2 linked regions of the Solitalea canadensis DSM 3403 genome follow. The protein of the gene in region 2 interacts with the protein of the main gene of each other region in a pairwise test. Links are inferred from orthologs where the notes say so. Each region holds a gene or a part of one and is shown on either strand. Other genes may lie near its edges. The genes, in order: SOLCA_RS01725 and ftsA.

Region 1 (8,030 bases), 2.8 Mb from region 2 along the record:
ATGATAAAATGAATAGAATAACTGAAACGAATCCGAATACCAGATAAAAAGGAGGGAGTCCTTCTCTATATAATACTAAGAAAAATGAAGTAAATACAATGGCCGAACCAGCGTCGGGCTGTAATAAAATTAAAACAACGGGAGTGAAAATAAGGGCAAAACACTTTAATTGATCACCAAAATCAGTCAGTTTAAGGTTGGTAGTTCCCATGTAACGCGACAGGGCAAGACAAGTGGCCACTTTCGCAAATTCTGCAGGTTGTAGCCTAAAACTTCCTATTTCAAACCAGGCTCGGTTACCACCAACAAGTTTACCCACAAAAAGCACCGCAATAAGCAATATTAAGGTGACTCCATAAAAAGCATAGGCAGAAAAATTGAAAAACTTTGAGTCAATCAATAAAATGGCCGTAATAATAATTCCTGCAGTTAATATCCATATGAGCTGTTTTCCGTAATTACGGCTCATGTCAAATATGCTGGCGTGATCAGCGTCAAAAACGGCAGCATAAATATTTAACCACCCGATTACCACCAAACAAAAGTAAAGGATAATCGTAACCCAATCTACGTTATAAAAAGGACTGGTTTGCTGTTTTTGGTTCATTTAGCGGTTTGCTTTATCTTGTTGTATGCTTGTTGTTGTTTTCTCTTCTTTTCTTGGTTGCGCTGTACCTTCAGTTTTAGGTTGCACGGTCGACTTGCCATTTTTAGCACCCTTCGTTACTTTGCTGCCTTCTTTTGGCTTTACGTTACCAGCTGCAGTAAATACATCTCCTGGCAATAAGCTAGCATTCAAAATACGATCAGAATAGTACTTCGGACGAGTTATTGAGTCGCGAAGGTATTTTTCTATCATCAGACTGGCAATTGGAGCTGCCCATGTAGCACCATATCCTGCATTTTCTACTACAACAGCAATGGCAATCTTAGGGTTTTCTTTAGGGGCAAAACCCATAAAGATGGAGTGGTCTTTTCCGTGAGGGTTTTGAGCCGTACCTGTTTTACCGCAAATAGGAATATCAGGAATAAATGCGATCCGAGCAGTACCTGCTGAAACTACTTTTTCCATACCATTTACTACTACTGGAAAATACCTCGATTCCACACCAACGGATACTTTTTCCGAAAACTCAGGTCGAATATATTTTTTCTCTCCAATAGCTTTAACAAGATGCGGACGATAATAATAACCACGGTTTGCAATGGCCGCCATTACATTTGCCATTTGTAGTGGAGTAATACCTAACTCACCTTGTCCGATCGAAAGTGAGATAATATTGGAAGACTTCCAGTGATTACTTCCATACATTTTGTCATACAACGCATGAGTTGGTAATAGTCCTTTTACTTCATTTGGTAAGTCAACATCTGTTTTTTTACCAATACCCCACTCATAAATATGTTCTCTCCAGATATTGTAACCTTCTTCAGGTGAATGTCCGGGATTATCATCTACCATTGTTTTGAATGCCCAACCATAATAAGCATTACAAGAATGCTGGATAGATTCCTCCATATTTAACGGAGGGTGAACGTGTGTACATCTTAATACTCTGTTTCCGTATCGGTAACCACCTCCACAAGGGAAACGTCTGTCCGGAGAAATCAAACCTAGTTGTTGAGCAATTAATGCTTGTACAGGTTTGAAAATTGATCCCGGAGGATATTGAGCTTGTAATGGACGGATAAATAATGGTTTCAACGGATCTTTTAACAACTTCATGTAGTTGTTGCCGCGCACACGTCCGACTAACAGGTTAGGATCATAGCTTGGTCCGCTAACAAATGCAAGAATTTCTCCGGTAGAGGGTTCAATAGCTACTACACTACCCATTTTATTCTTCATCAGTTCTTCGCCAAATTTTTGCAATTGAGCATCTAACGAAGTGATCATTTTATCACCCGGAACAGCGGCAGTATCATATTTTCCTTCATCAAAACTTCCTTGTTCACGGTTAAATACGTCTACCATTACACGCTTAATACCACGTTGTCCGCGTAATAGCTTTTCATAAGATCGTTCAATACCACTGATGCCAATATAGTCGCCCTGACGGTAATCTCCTTTTGAAAGTTCAATGATCTTATCATTTACCTCTCCAATATAACCTAAAACATGGGCAGCAATTGGATTGGGGTATTTTCTTAACGTTCGGTTCTGAACAAAAAAGCCAGGAAATTGAAATAAATGTTCCTGTAAACGAGCATATGTCTCTGATGAAAGCTGTTTTTCTAACTCTGAAGCTTTTACAGGCGAAAACTCTCTTGCTTTTGCCAGTTTTTCTGTAAATCGCTCTTGTTCAACTTCAATTAGTTTACAAAGTAAAGCTGTATCAAAAGGCTTAACGCTTTTGGGAACTACCATCAGGTCATAAACAGGTTCGTTCTGAACAAGAATATTATCCTTACGGTCATAGATTACACCACGAGGAGGATAAACTACCAATCTTCTCAATACGTTATTATTAGCGAAATCTAGATAACGGTCGTCTATAATCTGGATGTAAAAAAGCCTTGCTATCAGCAATAAGATTGCTGTTAGAAATATAGTTTGAATGATGAACTTCCGTTGAAAAAAACTATTCATTACCGCGTTCTTCTACCGAATAAGTATTGACTAATTATGATTAAAATTAATGTATATACGGAACTAATCAATGCTTTATATGTAGCAGTGAAAAATTCACTAAGTCTGAAGTATTCGATATTCAATAAGAACACATGATGAATAACTACCAGAATTGCACTGTACGTAAAGAACCATTTAAAACCGTAGTTTTTAATGGTTGGTTCAGGTAAAAACTCACCTCCTTTAGGGATCATGACGGACAATAACCCGATGCGGCAAAAAGCCATTAACACACAAGCTGAAGTATGAAGCCCTAATGTGTTTGAGAATACATCAATTGAGAATCCTAAAACAAATGAAAGTACGTATACCCAGAATGTTGGTAAGTTTACCGGCAGCAACAATATAAATAAAACGTATAGATACGGTACTCCAATATTATAGAGCGATAAGTTTGTAAGAAAAAACACCTGGAAGATAACCAGGAATATGAATCGTAAAACGTTAACGGTAATAATTCTAATCATGGTTCAGGTTAGATTCGAGCTTTTGTCTTTCTTGAATAAATTTGTCTTGAACAACGTAAACATATTGTAAACGCTGAAAATCTGTAGAAAGCAATATCTCAATATTCAATAAGCTTTCTCCTGTTTGTTTAGGAGTATCAATTACTTTACCTAAAGAAACGTTCTCTGGGAATAATGAATAACCTGTTGTAACAACACGTTCTCCTTTTTTTACCACCACGTGATTTGGGATTTCTTTTAAGATGCCGATTCGCGGGTTGGTGCCTTCCCATACCAATGAACCAATTTCATTGGTTGAAGCCAATTTTACACTGATTTTACTGTCTTTATGCAGTAAAGACATAACTGTACAAAAATTATCAGAAACATCTTTAACAATTCCTACCACTCCCTGAGCACAGATAACACCCATTCCTGGTTTTATTCCGTGACGCGCTCCGCGGTTTAGCGTAAGGAAATTGTTTTGATAGCTTATGGTGTTATTTACTACTTTTGCCTCTATATAAGTATACTGTTGAATTTTCATTGAATCTTGTTTCAAGGTATCAATAACAGTTTTCTTCTTAATAGAGTCGTTATAAAAAACCGATGGTAACATATTACGAAGTTTGGCATTTTCAGCGGCAAGACTATCGTTTACGCGACCCAACTGCATATAGCTTTTTATGTCGTTAGATGTCGTGTAGAGATTACCAATAAGTTTATTGGATGAATTAATAAAGGAGGTTTTTTGGTAGTTGTTATTTTGAATAAGCAGGATGATTGCAATAGTTTCAAAAATAACAAACAGAAAAAATGCGTGAAAACGAAGAATGAATAGCCAAAGGTTACGCATCGGTTGGGTTTAATAAGTTGAAATGCCTGAAAAACCAAATGACAGATAAAGCAATTGTATTAAGTTATCTGTCATTCAAGTTTCTTCTATTTATTTTAAAGATTATGGCATCAGGAATCTAAAGTTCTCAATGTTTTTGAGTGCGATACCAGTACCGCGAACCACGGCGCGTAAAGGATCTTCAGCAACGTGTACAGGTAATTTGGTTTTAGCCGCAATACGTTTGTCTAATCCACGAAGTAAAGCACCACCACCTGTCAGATAGATACCTGTTTGGAAGATATCCGCTGAAAGTTCAGGAGGAGTGATCTCTAACGCTTTAAGAATCGCTTCTTCAATTTTTGAAATAGATTTATCTAAACAATGAGCAATTTCAGTATAAGAAACCATGATTTGCTTAGGAACACCCGTCATAAGGTCACGACCCTGAACAGCGAAATCAGCAGGTGGTTCTTGTAATTCAGCCAAAGCTGAACCAACTTCAATTTTAATTTTTTCAGCAGTACGATCACCGATTAAGATATTGTGCTGACGACGCATGTAGTTAACAATATCGGCATCAAAGTTATCACCCGCTACACGAATAGACTGGTCACAAACAATGCCACCCAATGCAATTACTGCGATCTCAGTAGTACCACCACCTATATCAATGATCATATTACCCATTGGTTCTTCAACATCGATACCGATACCGATTGCTGCAGCCATTGGCTCATGAATAAGGTACACTTCTTTTGCTCCGGCAATCTCAGCTGAGTCACGTACGGCACGTTTCTCCACTTCTGTAATGCCTGAAGGAATACAAATAACCATACGAAGAGATGGGAACAACCATCCTTTACCTCCATTGATCATTTTGATAAAACCACGAATCATGTGTTCTGCTGCATCAAAGTCTGCAATAACACCATCTTTTAGTGGCCTTACGGTTTTAATATTTTCGTGTGTCTTACCATCCATCTGCATTGCCTGGCGGCCAATCGCAATCATTTTTCCCGATTTACGGTCAAGTGCTACGATTGATGGTTCATCCACTACTACTTTATCGTTATGAATGATCAGGGTATTGGCTGTACCTAGATCAATCGCGATTTCCTGGGTGAAAAAGTTAAACAGTCCCATTCGGTTTGTTGCTCAGTTGTTATATTAATTCTTACTTACTTAATTAGCTTTTACGAGATACCCCGCCATTCTTATATTAACTCGTTGTTAAATATAAAAATTAATGTTTAAAGTGACGTACTCCTGTAAATACCATCGCAACATTGTTGTTGTTACAATACTCAACAGAATCCTTGTCTTTAATAGATCCGCCTGGTTGTAAAACAGCTGTAATGCCAGCTTTGTGAGCAATTTCAACACAATCAGGGAATGGGAAAAATGCATCAGAAGCCATAACAGACCCTTTAAGGTCAAAACCGAAAGTTTCGGCTTTTAATATTGCTTGCTTTAATGCATCTACACGTGAAGTTTGTCCTACACCACTCGCTAGCAATACATCACCTTTAACTAACACAATTGTGTTAGATTTAGTATGTTTTACCAATTTATTAGCAAAAAACAGATCTTTAAGCTCTGCTTCTGTAGGTGCCTTGGTGGTAACTGTTTGCATCTGAGCAGGACCTTCCATTGAAAGATCTTTATCTTGCTCAATTACACCGTTCAATAATGTTTTAAATTGTTTAGCTGATAATTCAACCGCTTTCTGACGTAAGATGATACGGTTTTTCTTTTCGGTTAATATAGCAACCGCATCATTATCATAATCAGGTGCAATTAATACTTCAAAGAATAATTTGCTGATTTCGGTTGCCGTTGCAGCGTCAACTTTACGGTTGGTAATTAAAACACCACCAAATGCTGAAACCGGATCACATGCCAATGCTGCATCCCATGCATCTTTTAAAATATCGCGGGAAGCTACACCACAGGCATTGTTATGTTTTAAAATAGCAAATGTAGGAGCATCGAATTCAGCGATTAACTGAACTGCTGCATCAACATCTACCAGGTTGTTATACGAAAGCTCTTTTCCGTTCAGTTTGTCAAATATTGCATCTAAGTCGCCATAAAATACGCCTTGTTGATGTGGATTTTCTCCATAACGTAAAACTGAGGAATTTTGAATACTTTGCTTAAATACATTCAATGGCTCTTCATTATTAAACCAATTGAAGATAGCAGTATCGTAATGTGATGAAACGTTAAAAGCACGTTTTGCTAATTCTTTGCGTTGCTCAATGCTAGAAACACCAACTTGTTCTTTTAAGATGTTTTCAACAAATCCGTAATCATTTTTAGATGCAACGATCATTACATCTTTATGATTTTTCGCTGCCGCACGGATTAATGAGATACCGCCAATGTCAATTTTTTCTATAATGTCTTGTTCAGAGGCTCCTGAAGCAAGCGTTTCTTCAAAAGGATACAGATCAACAATCACTAAATCAATTTCCGGAATTTGGTATTCCGCCAACTGCTGCTGATCAGATTCATTCGCTCTGCGAGCTAAAATACCACCAAAAATTTTAGGGTGTAAAGTTTTTACGCGACCGCCTAAAATTGAAGGGTAAGAGGTCATGTCTTCAACTGGTGTAACAGCTACACCAAGGTCACGAATAAAGGCTTCGGTACCACCGGTTGAATAAATGGTTACACCAAGACGATCTAATTCTTTAATGATCGGCTCTAAATTATCTTTGTAATAAACTGAAATTAAGGCGTTTTTAACTTTTAGGGGCTGGTTCATCTTTCAAAAATCAAGGCGCAAAATTAGAAAAAAATTCTGCTTTAATTAGCTGTTTTCTAATTATTTCGACATTTTTTTTAAGAGATTTTCAATCACTTTCGGATAGTAATGATGTTCGAGCTGTTGTCCTTTGTAGGCAATCATATCAATATCATCTCCGTTATCAATTTTGTATTTAGACTGGTGTATGATTTCTCCTTCATCAAAATGTTCATTTACAAAATGAATTGTAATGCCTGATTCTGCTTCTCCAGCTTCTAAAACAGCTTTGTGTACCTTCATTCCATACATCCCTTTACCACCAAATTTGGGTAAAATGGCAGGATGAATGTTGATAATTTTATTAGGATATGCTTCTATCAGGTTTGACGGAACTAACCATAAAAATCCAGCGAGTACCACAAGATCAATATTTAAGCTTTGAAGAAGTTTTACCACCTCATTGGTTTGATAAAACTCTTCACGGTCAAAAACATGCGTTGGAATTTCAAAGTTATCCGCGCGTTGCAGTACATAAGCGTCAGGACGGTTAGATAGTACAATTGATACTTCAATTTCCTGATTTTTATGGAAATATTCTATGATTTTTTGAGCATTTGATCCCGACCCAGAGGCAAAAATGGCAATTCTCTTCACTTTAATCTTTCGTTGTAAATATTAATGAAATTTGATTGTAATAATACAAATTTTGTTCAAGACTGTAGGTTTAAAATATCAATCATCGAATTTTTTTTGAACGATTTAATTATATTGCTTTCAAAGAAAACCCCGTTTCAATTTTTATCGTGCAGGTGCTCTTTCTATATATAATTAATAGACAGTCATCGTTATAAGAAAAGCCAAACTCTGAAACAATTTAATTTCTCTTTGGTTACTGCATTGTAGTTTTATGAACTATTAATAAAAGGTTTGACATAATTTTGATCGGATAGTTATACATAATTTATTAGTCTCTCTATGAGGATAGTATTCATAAAAACATTTTACGGTAATACCATTAAATACGTTTTGGTGAGTTTGTTATGCCTTTTAGTAAATCATAATCTTTTGGCGCAGGAAAGACCCAAAATTGGACTTACCCTAAGTGGAGGGGGAGCCAAGGGTTTGGCTCATATAGGTATTCTGCAAGCTATTGATAGTGTAGGTCTAAAGATTGATTACATCAGCGGTACAAGTATGGGGGCGATTATGGGCGCTCTGTATGCTGCCGGTTATTCCGGAAATGATCTTGAGAAAATATCTCGTAACACATCATGGGATCGTTTGCTTACTAATCAGCCTGATTTGAGAAGTATTGTGTTTGAGGAAAAATCGGAGTTTGACCGATATGCGGTTGAATTGCCG
Region 2 (8,095 bases):
GTCTTCATGCTGTCTGTCTGGGCGATCAGTCTGGTGGGAGTGATGGTTCTTTTGAGTTTTGTTTCCAATCGTCAGGATAAGATGGTCTGTAAGGGAGTTAAGATCAATATTGAGGGCAAAAACTTTTTGGTTGAAAAAGGAGATATTCTTACACTCATGAATAAAGTGTTGCCTCAATTTGTTTCACGCCCGTTGGATGAAATTCCGGTAGAGGAAATTGAGAAGGTAGTGCGAATGAATCCATTTGTTGAACGTGCAGATATATTTATAGACCTGGATGGAATAGTAAGAATCAATGTTCAGCAACGTGAGCCGATCGTGCGGATCATCAATAAGAACTATCAAAGCTTTTATATTGATAAAAAAGGGCGAAAAATGCCATTGTCACTGAATTTCTCGCCGCGGGTAATGGTTGCGAACGGGTTTATAGATGAGCTGCCTGCTTATAACGATACGTTAAAAACAGCTACAGCAAAACAAATATTTGAATTAGCTCAGTTTACCACAAATGAAAAAAATGAGTTTTGGAGTGCACAAATTGAGCAGGTATATGTAAACGATAATGAAGATTTGGAGTTGGTACCTCGTGTTGGAGATCATCGTATCCTGTTAGGAAATACAGAAGGGTTGGAGCAACGTATGAACAACCTAATGGTGTTTTACAAAAAGGCATTACCTAGAATGGGGTGGAATGAATACAAGATTATCAATATAAAATACCAGAACCAGGTAATTGGGATCAGAGATAGTTTGATAAGAAAGCAAGTCACATCAACCGATACATTAAAAACAGACAGCACAAGAATAAATTAGTTATGGAGAACTCAGACATAGTTGTTGGATTAGACATTGGTACTACAAAGATCTGCGTAATTGTTGGACGCAGAACTGAACATGGAAAGATAGAGGTGTTGGGAATGGGTAAAGCCGATTCTCCCGGTGTAAGCCGTGGAACTGTTACCAATATCGAGAAAACTGTACGTGGTATTCGTGAGGCGGTGGAAATAGCAGAATTAAAATCAAACGTTGAAATTAATGTAGTAAATATTGGTATTGCAGGTCAGCATATTAAAAGCCATCAGCACAGAGGTATGCTAACCCGTAGCAATACAACAGATGAAATTAGCCATGCCGATGTGGATAAGCTAATTTCTGACATGCATAAACTGGCAATGAATCCGGGTGAAAAAATCATCCATGTGTTGCCTCAGGAATACGTGATTGATAACGAGCCAGGTATTTTAGATCCGGTAGGTATGTCGGGTGTACGTATGGAAGCTAACTTTCATATCATTACCGGTCAGGTTACTTCTGTTCAAAATATCATTAAGTGCGCAACAAAAGCCAGCTTAGGTTACGATGATATCATTCTTGAGCCGTTGGCGTCAGCAGAAGCTGTATTGAGTCCAGAGGAAAAAGAAGCAGGAGTAGTGTTAGTGGATATTGGGGGCGGAACTACCGACGTAGCTATTTTCTATCGTGGTTTAATACGTCATACGGCAGTTATTCCGTTAGGAGGTAATATCGTTACCGATGATATTGTTGAAGGTTTAGCAATCCTTAAAGCACAAGCAGAAGTACTTAAAACTCGCTTCGGATCAACGCTGGCAGACGAAAACGCAGAAAATGAAATCATCTCAATACCAAGTCCGGTGAAAGGACGTCAGCCTAAAGAAGTATCAGTAAGAAATCTTGCTTACATTATTCAGGCGCGTATGGAGGAGATTATTGAGCACATATATTATGAGATACAATGTTCAGGATACGAGAAAAAACTTATCGCAGGTATTGTATTAACCGGAGGTGGAGCACAGTTGAAACATTTGCCTCAATTGGTGGAATATGTTACCGGATTGGATGCTCGTATCGGTTATCCGAATGAACACATTGCGAAGTCAAACCAAACGGAAGTGGTTAGTCCGATGTATGCAACAGGTATAGGTTTGGTTATAAAAGGACTTCAGGCTTTAGAAGAAGACAGGATGAAGAATGATAATGTGGTTTCTGCCGATAAACAAGTGCACCAACCACAGGCAGATCGCAAACAATGGCTTAAAAAATTCATTGATCCGATCAAAGATTTCATCCGTGAGGATATTGACGACAAGGATTACTTAAAATAGAACAACGAACGATAAGTATTTCAATAAACAAACATATTTATACGACGGTAATGGTGGAAAAAGTGTTAATAGTTATCAACAATGGCTGGGTTTTTCCACATTCAACTGTTCTGAGCTTAAAAAAGGGCATTGAAATAGCTAATATTACATTGCGAAATTGAATTCAAAAATTTACGACGCTTAAACATCACGATAATGGAATTCGAAATGTACAAAGAAAAATCATCAATTATCAAGGTAATTGGTGTTGGAGGTGGAGGTGGAAACGCAGTCAATCACATGTACCGTCAAGGTATTAAAGGAGTTGACTTCATTATCTGTAATACCGACGCCCAGGCGCTGGAATTAAGTCCGATTCCTAACAAGGTTCAACTGGGTTCCAGTTTAACTGAAGGTCGTGGTGCCGGCTCAATTCCTGAAGTTGGTCGTAACTCAGCAATTGAAAATGTGGATCAGATCCGTGAGATGCTGGGGTCAAATACAAAAATGGTGTTCATCACTGCCGGAATGGGCGGAGGTACAGGAACAGGAGCAAGCCCTATCATTGCCAAAGCGGCAAAGGAAATGGGAATTCTAACTGTTGGTATCGTAACTACACCGTTTAAGTTTGAAGGTCCGCGCCGTATGGCTCAGGCCGATTTAGGATTAGAAGAGTTTAAAAGGAGCGTTGATACACTTTTGGTTATCTCTAACGAAAAAGTGCGTCAAATGTGTGGGAATCTGCAACTGTCAAATGCTTTTGCAGAAGCCGATAATGTATTGACTACAGCTTCAAAAGGTATTGCGGAAATTATCACCGTTCCGGGATATATTAACGTAGATTTTGAAGATGTTAAAACAGTAATGAAAGATAGCGGTGTGGCTATCATGGGTTCTTTTGCAGCTGAAGGTGAAAATCGTGCACGTAAAGCGGTGGAAGGAGCTATGGCATCTCCGTTATTGAATGATAACGAAATAGAAGGAGCTCGCTATATTCTGTTAAATATCACTTCAGGTACAAATGAGGTATTAATGGATGAGGTAACTGAAATAACGGATTATATTCAGTCAAAAGCAGGTTCTACAGCAGATATTATCTGGGGTAACTGTAACGACGATTCATTGGGCGATGCTATTTCTGTAACGCTAATCGCTACTGGTTTTAATACCAAAGCTGAACGTTATTCGGCTCAAGCCACTGCAAAAGTGGTTGATACGCCTCCAGTTCCGCAAGAGCCTGAGCGAAAAGTGATCAGCTTGCATGAGGAAACAGAGCCTGAACAAGATATGATGCAGGTGAATGTGATGAAAAATAAGTCACTGGAGCCTTCAATTAAAAAGGTTGAACAACAACCACAGGTAAATGTACAGCCTCAACAGGCTCCTAACATTCGCCAGGTGTCGATGTTTGACTTGTTTGGGGTTGAAACTAATGATGAAAGCAATTCGTCATCGAATACATTTGAGTTTAGTGTTTCTAAAAGAGCTCAGGAAGAACCTTTGCCTATTGCAGAGCCAGAAACTCCAGTTTCAGTAGTAAACGTTCCGGAGGACGAAAATCTGTCGGAGGAAGAAATTATGAGAAGAAATCTTCAGATTTCGAGAGAACGTATTATGAAACTCAAAAATCTGAGCATTCGTTTGAATAGTAATGGGGGGTTGAATGAGTTAGAGAGTGTGCCTGCTTATGTTCGTAAGAATATGAAGCTTAAGGAAACGCCTCATTCGTCGGAACAACATATTTCTCGTTTTACCTTGTCGGACGACAATGATGGAACAGAAATACGCCCTAATAACTCATTCCTGCACGATAATGTAGATTAGGTATCGTAGAAAGTTATAAAAAAATCCCGGCATTACCGGGATTTTTTTATAACTTTCGCAGCCATATTTACTAGAAGTAAAGAAATAATAATCAAACCATTATTAAATAACCCTGTTGATAAATCTGCAATTAACTTTTATTTTTGCAGACTTTCAAAGATTTTAAAACACTAAAATTTAAGGCATTGGATATTTTCGAGAAGATTAAGGAGAAGAGAGGTCCTATTGGACAGCATTCTAAATGGGCTCACGGATATTTTGCTTTCCCTAAATTGGAAGGTGAAATAGGCCCACATATGATGTTTCGTGGTAAGGAACATTTAGTATGGAGTTTAAATAACTATTTAGGCTTGGCAAACCACCCTGAAGTACGTAAGGCAGACGCAGAAGGTGCAGCAGAATATGGTTTAGCTCTTCCTATGGGTGCTCGTATGATGTCGGGTAACTCAAATAATCATGAAGCTTTAGAAAAAGAGCTTGCCGAATTCGTTGGTTTTGAAGATGCATTCTTATTAAACTTTGGTTATCAAGGAATGGTATCTATCATCGATACATTAGTTGATCGCCATGATGTTATTGTGTATGATGCTGAGGCTCATGCTTGTATCATCGACGGAGTTCGTTTACACCAAGGTAAACGTTATGTATATACGCATAACGATATGGATAGCCTTGAGAAACAATTACAACGTGCAGAAAAATTAGTTGAAGGTACTCCTGGTGCTATTTTAGTAATTACCGAAGGTGTATTTGGTATGTCAGGTGTACAAGGTAACTTAAAAGATATCGTTGCACTAAAAGAAAAATATAACTTCCGTTTACTAGTTGACGATGCCCATGGTTTTGGAACAATGGGTAAAACCGGTGCAGGTACTCATGAGGAGCAAAACTGTATTGAAGGCATCGATGTGTACTTTGGTACTTTTGCTAAATCAATGGCAGGTATTGGTGGTTTTGTAGCAAGTACTGAACAAGTTGTAGAGTTTTTGCGTTACAATATGCGTTCTCAAACATTTGCAAAATCGATCCCTATGCCAATGATTGTAGGTTTACGTAAACGTTTAGAGTTGCTAAAAACAAATCCTCAATTAAAAGCTAAACTTTGGGAAATTGTTAATGCTTTGCAAGGTGGTTTAAAAGAATTAGGTTTCGATATTGGTAAAACCAACACACCGGTTACTCCAGTATTTATGCATGGTTCGTTAACTGAAGCAACTAACCTGATTGTTGATTTACGTGAGAATTACAGCATTTTCTGTTCAATTGTTACGTATCCGGTAATTCCTAAAGGTGTTTTAATGTTACGTTTAATTCCTACAGCTGCTCATAGTCTTGAGGATGTAAAACGTACATTAACGGCATTTAGTGAAGTGAAAGAAAAATTAGCAGAAGGTCAATACAAAGAAACAGAAGAGTTTGCGGCTCCACGCTAATTTATAATTTGATGATAATAAGGAATCCCGTTCTGGTTTTACCCCGAACGGGATTTTTTGTATTCTTTAATGTATAGCAATGAGGAGTTTTTTGTACTGTTATTTCGACACACTTATGCGAATCATATACAGAAAAGTGTTATTAAAAGACAAATATTGCTTAATGGTAGATTTAAATTAAAGCTGTTCAAAACCAATAGTTTATAATTTTTATAATTTGTAAGAACAAACAATTTAGAGTTTAAAACCGTTAATAATTTACTTAAAGATCAAATACTATGTCTCAAATCATAAAATTGGCTTACTATTTGATTAAAACAGTTCCAAATGGTCGGGTGGCCGAGTGGTTAGGCAAGTGTCCGCAAGACGCTATACAGTAGTTCAAATCTGCTCTCGACCTCTAACAAAATCTGCCGTTTAATACGTGCCTGAATTTTTTCATTTTTACTATAAGCCTTCGGAAACGAGGGCTTTTTTTACAACTTGAATCAGCTCAAAAGCACTATATTGCAGAAATAGACCGATAATTTTTAAGAAAATACTTTAGTATGCGCTAATTGTTTTCTATACTTGTTAGACAAAATTTTAACCATGGAAAAATACAATCAGTTCAAACAATTGTTAGCATCATTAGAAGAAGATGCTGAGAAATTCTACAACAAAGGTAACAATGCTGCTGGAACTCGTGTTCGTAAAGGTATGCAAGACCTAAAAAACCTGGCTTCTGAAATTCGTAAAGAAGTAACAGATTTAAAAAACAAAGAAAAATAAGAATCCATAAGTTGAAGCCCTTAAAAGCTTCTTTTATGAAATCGGTATAAGGCTAACCATTACGGTTGGCCTTGTTTTTTTACAAATGCGTAGTTATACGCTATGTTGGCTTTTGCTTACTCATTATCTTTGGATCAGGAAAGCAAACAAATACACATCTTACTCTATGATCGAAAGCCGGAATATTAATTTATGGTAACATAAATTAATATTTCGGCTTTCTTTATTGATAATCTCCTAATAATCTTTCAGTTATAATTTTTGGAAATATCTTTTTATTTTATTTAAAAAGTTTCAAATTCATTTTAATTTCGTTATGGATTTAACAAAATACACCTTATTTTAGGTTGATTTATATTTACATTCATGACCAACCGACGAGACTTCATAAAAACAAGTGGATTAGCACTTGCCGGAATTGGATTAGGCGCAAATAATGCATTTTCTTTTATTCCTACTGTTTACACCTCTAAAAGGCCTGAGCTGGCTAAAAGACATTTTACAAGCCCAGCTGTAGAAGCTAAGATTAAAGAGGTAACCTCAAAACTTAAAGACCAGAAACTTGCCTGGCTCTTTGAAAATTGTTTCCCTAATACGTTAGATACTACTGTTTATCATAAAACAATTGATGGTAAGCCCGATACTTTTGTAATTACAGGTGATATTGATGCCATGTGGTTACGAGACTCATCTGCACAAGTGTGGCCGTATGTTCCTTTAGCAAAAAATGACAAGAAGCTTCAGTCTTTACTGGCTGGAGTAATTAACCGACAGGCGAAGTGTATCTTGATAGATCCTTATGCAAATGCATTTAATGATGGCCCGAAGGGCAGTGAATGGGAAAAAGATCTTACGGAAATGAAACCTGAGTTGCACGAACGTAAGTATGAACTTGATTCAATTTGTTATCCTATTCGTTTAGCTTACGGTTATTGGAAATCAACCGGTGACGTCGCTGTTTTTGGTGATGAATGGAAAAAGGCGATGGAACTTGTTTATCACACCATGATTGCGCAACAGCGAAAAACGGAAAGAGGACCTTACAAGTTTCAGCGCGTTACCGGATGGCAGAGTGATACAGTTGCCGGAGCTGGTTATGGGGCTCCAATTAAGCCTGTGGGATTAATTGTTTCTATTTTCCGTCCTTCGGATGATGCAACAATTTATCCTTACTTAATCCCCTCTAATTTATTCGCTATTGTATCCTTACGTCAACTTGCAGAGATAATGAAAGAGGTGTACAAGGATGAAGCTATGGCTACTAAATGCACCAACCTTGCTAATGAAGTTGAAGCAGCAGTTGATAAATACGGAATTGTTGATCACCAGAAATACGGTAAGGTCTATGCCTTTGAAGTGGATGGGTTTGGCAATTACGTTTGTATGGATGATGCCAATGTACCTAGCTTATTAGCACTCCCATATCTTGGCTGTTGTGCTAAGAATGAAAACATCTATATCAATACCCGGAATATGGTATGGTCTGAATATAATCCTTATTTCTTTAAAGGCAAGGCTGCTGAGGGCATTGGCGGACCACATGTTGGTTTAGATTATATCTGGCCGATGAGTATCATTATGAGAGCCTTTACAAGCTCAAGTGACGAGGAAATAAGAAATTGCATTAAGGTATTAAGAGATACTGATGGAGATACCGGCTTTATGCATGAATCTTTCCATAAAGATGATCCTGCCAAATTTACACGTAAGTGGTTTGCCTGGGCTAATACCTTATTTGGTGAATTAATTATCACTATGTTAAAAGAAAGACCGCAGGTGCTGGATTTGAAGTAGTTGATTATGGGTTGAGGGTTACGTGTTATTTCTCAATTATAAGTGATAGCTTAAAGTTGTATTATTCTCGAATAAAGATTTTGGAATTTTACGGCTTTAAGCTATTATTTTTCTTTACAGAGGTATTACACCTTCGGTGCTGGATTGGATCAATCTGAAAGTTGGTGAGGG

What was found.
Region 1: the proteins of ftsA (region 2) and SOLCA_RS01725 interact in binary tests that used the Escherichia coli proteins (3 or more experiments, as listed by UniProt). The link is inferred for Solitalea canadensis DSM 3403 from one-to-one orthologs.

Annotation. Positions count from the first base shown.
Region 1 is NC_017770.1:441,553-449,582, forward strand. What follows is about bases 3,049-5,841. They hold SOLCA_RS01725 (rod shape-determining protein), read right to left. Parts: upstream 5,060-5,841; coding sequence 4,037-5,059; downstream 3,049-4,036. Other genes in these bases: SOLCA_RS01715 (hypothetical protein), read right to left, coding at 3,049-3,099; mreC (rod shape-determining protein MreC), read right to left, coding at 3,092-3,934; purH (bifunctional phosphoribosylaminoimidazolecarboxamide formyltransferase/IMP cyclohydrolase), read right to left, coding at 5,160-5,841. In the rest of the region: rod shape-determining protein RodA, read right to left, coding at 1-607; mrdA (penicillin-binding protein 2), read right to left, coding at 608-2,590; more of SOLCA_RS01715, read right to left, coding at 2,590-3,048; more of purH, read right to left, coding at 5,842-6,686; purN (phosphoribosylglycinamide formyltransferase), read right to left, coding at 6,747-7,322; SOLCA_RS01740 (patatin-like phospholipase family protein), read left to right, coding at 7,644-8,030. UniProt on the Escherichia coli protein: Forms membrane-associated dynamic filaments that are essential for cell shape determination. Acts by regulating cell wall synthesis and cell elongation, and thus cell shape.
Region 2 is NC_017770.1:3,240,893-3,248,987, reverse strand. What follows is about bases 112-2,969. They hold ftsA (cell division protein FtsA), read left to right. Parts: upstream 112-815; coding sequence 816-2,123; downstream 2,124-2,969. Other genes in these bases: ftsZ (cell division protein FtsZ), read left to right, coding at 2,319-2,969; SOLCA_RS13380 (cell division protein FtsQ/DivIB), read left to right, coding at 112-813. Outside these bases: more of SOLCA_RS13380, read left to right, coding at 1-111; more of ftsZ, read left to right, coding at 2,970-3,926; SOLCA_RS13365 (aminotransferase class I/II-fold pyridoxal phosphate-dependent enzyme), read left to right, coding at 4,112-5,359; SOLCA_RS13360 (histone H1), read left to right, coding at 5,951-6,130; SOLCA_RS13355 (glycoside hydrolase family 125 protein), read left to right, coding at 6,497-7,924. UniProt on the Escherichia coli protein: Essential cell division protein that assists in the assembly of the Z ring. May serve as the principal membrane anchor for the Z ring.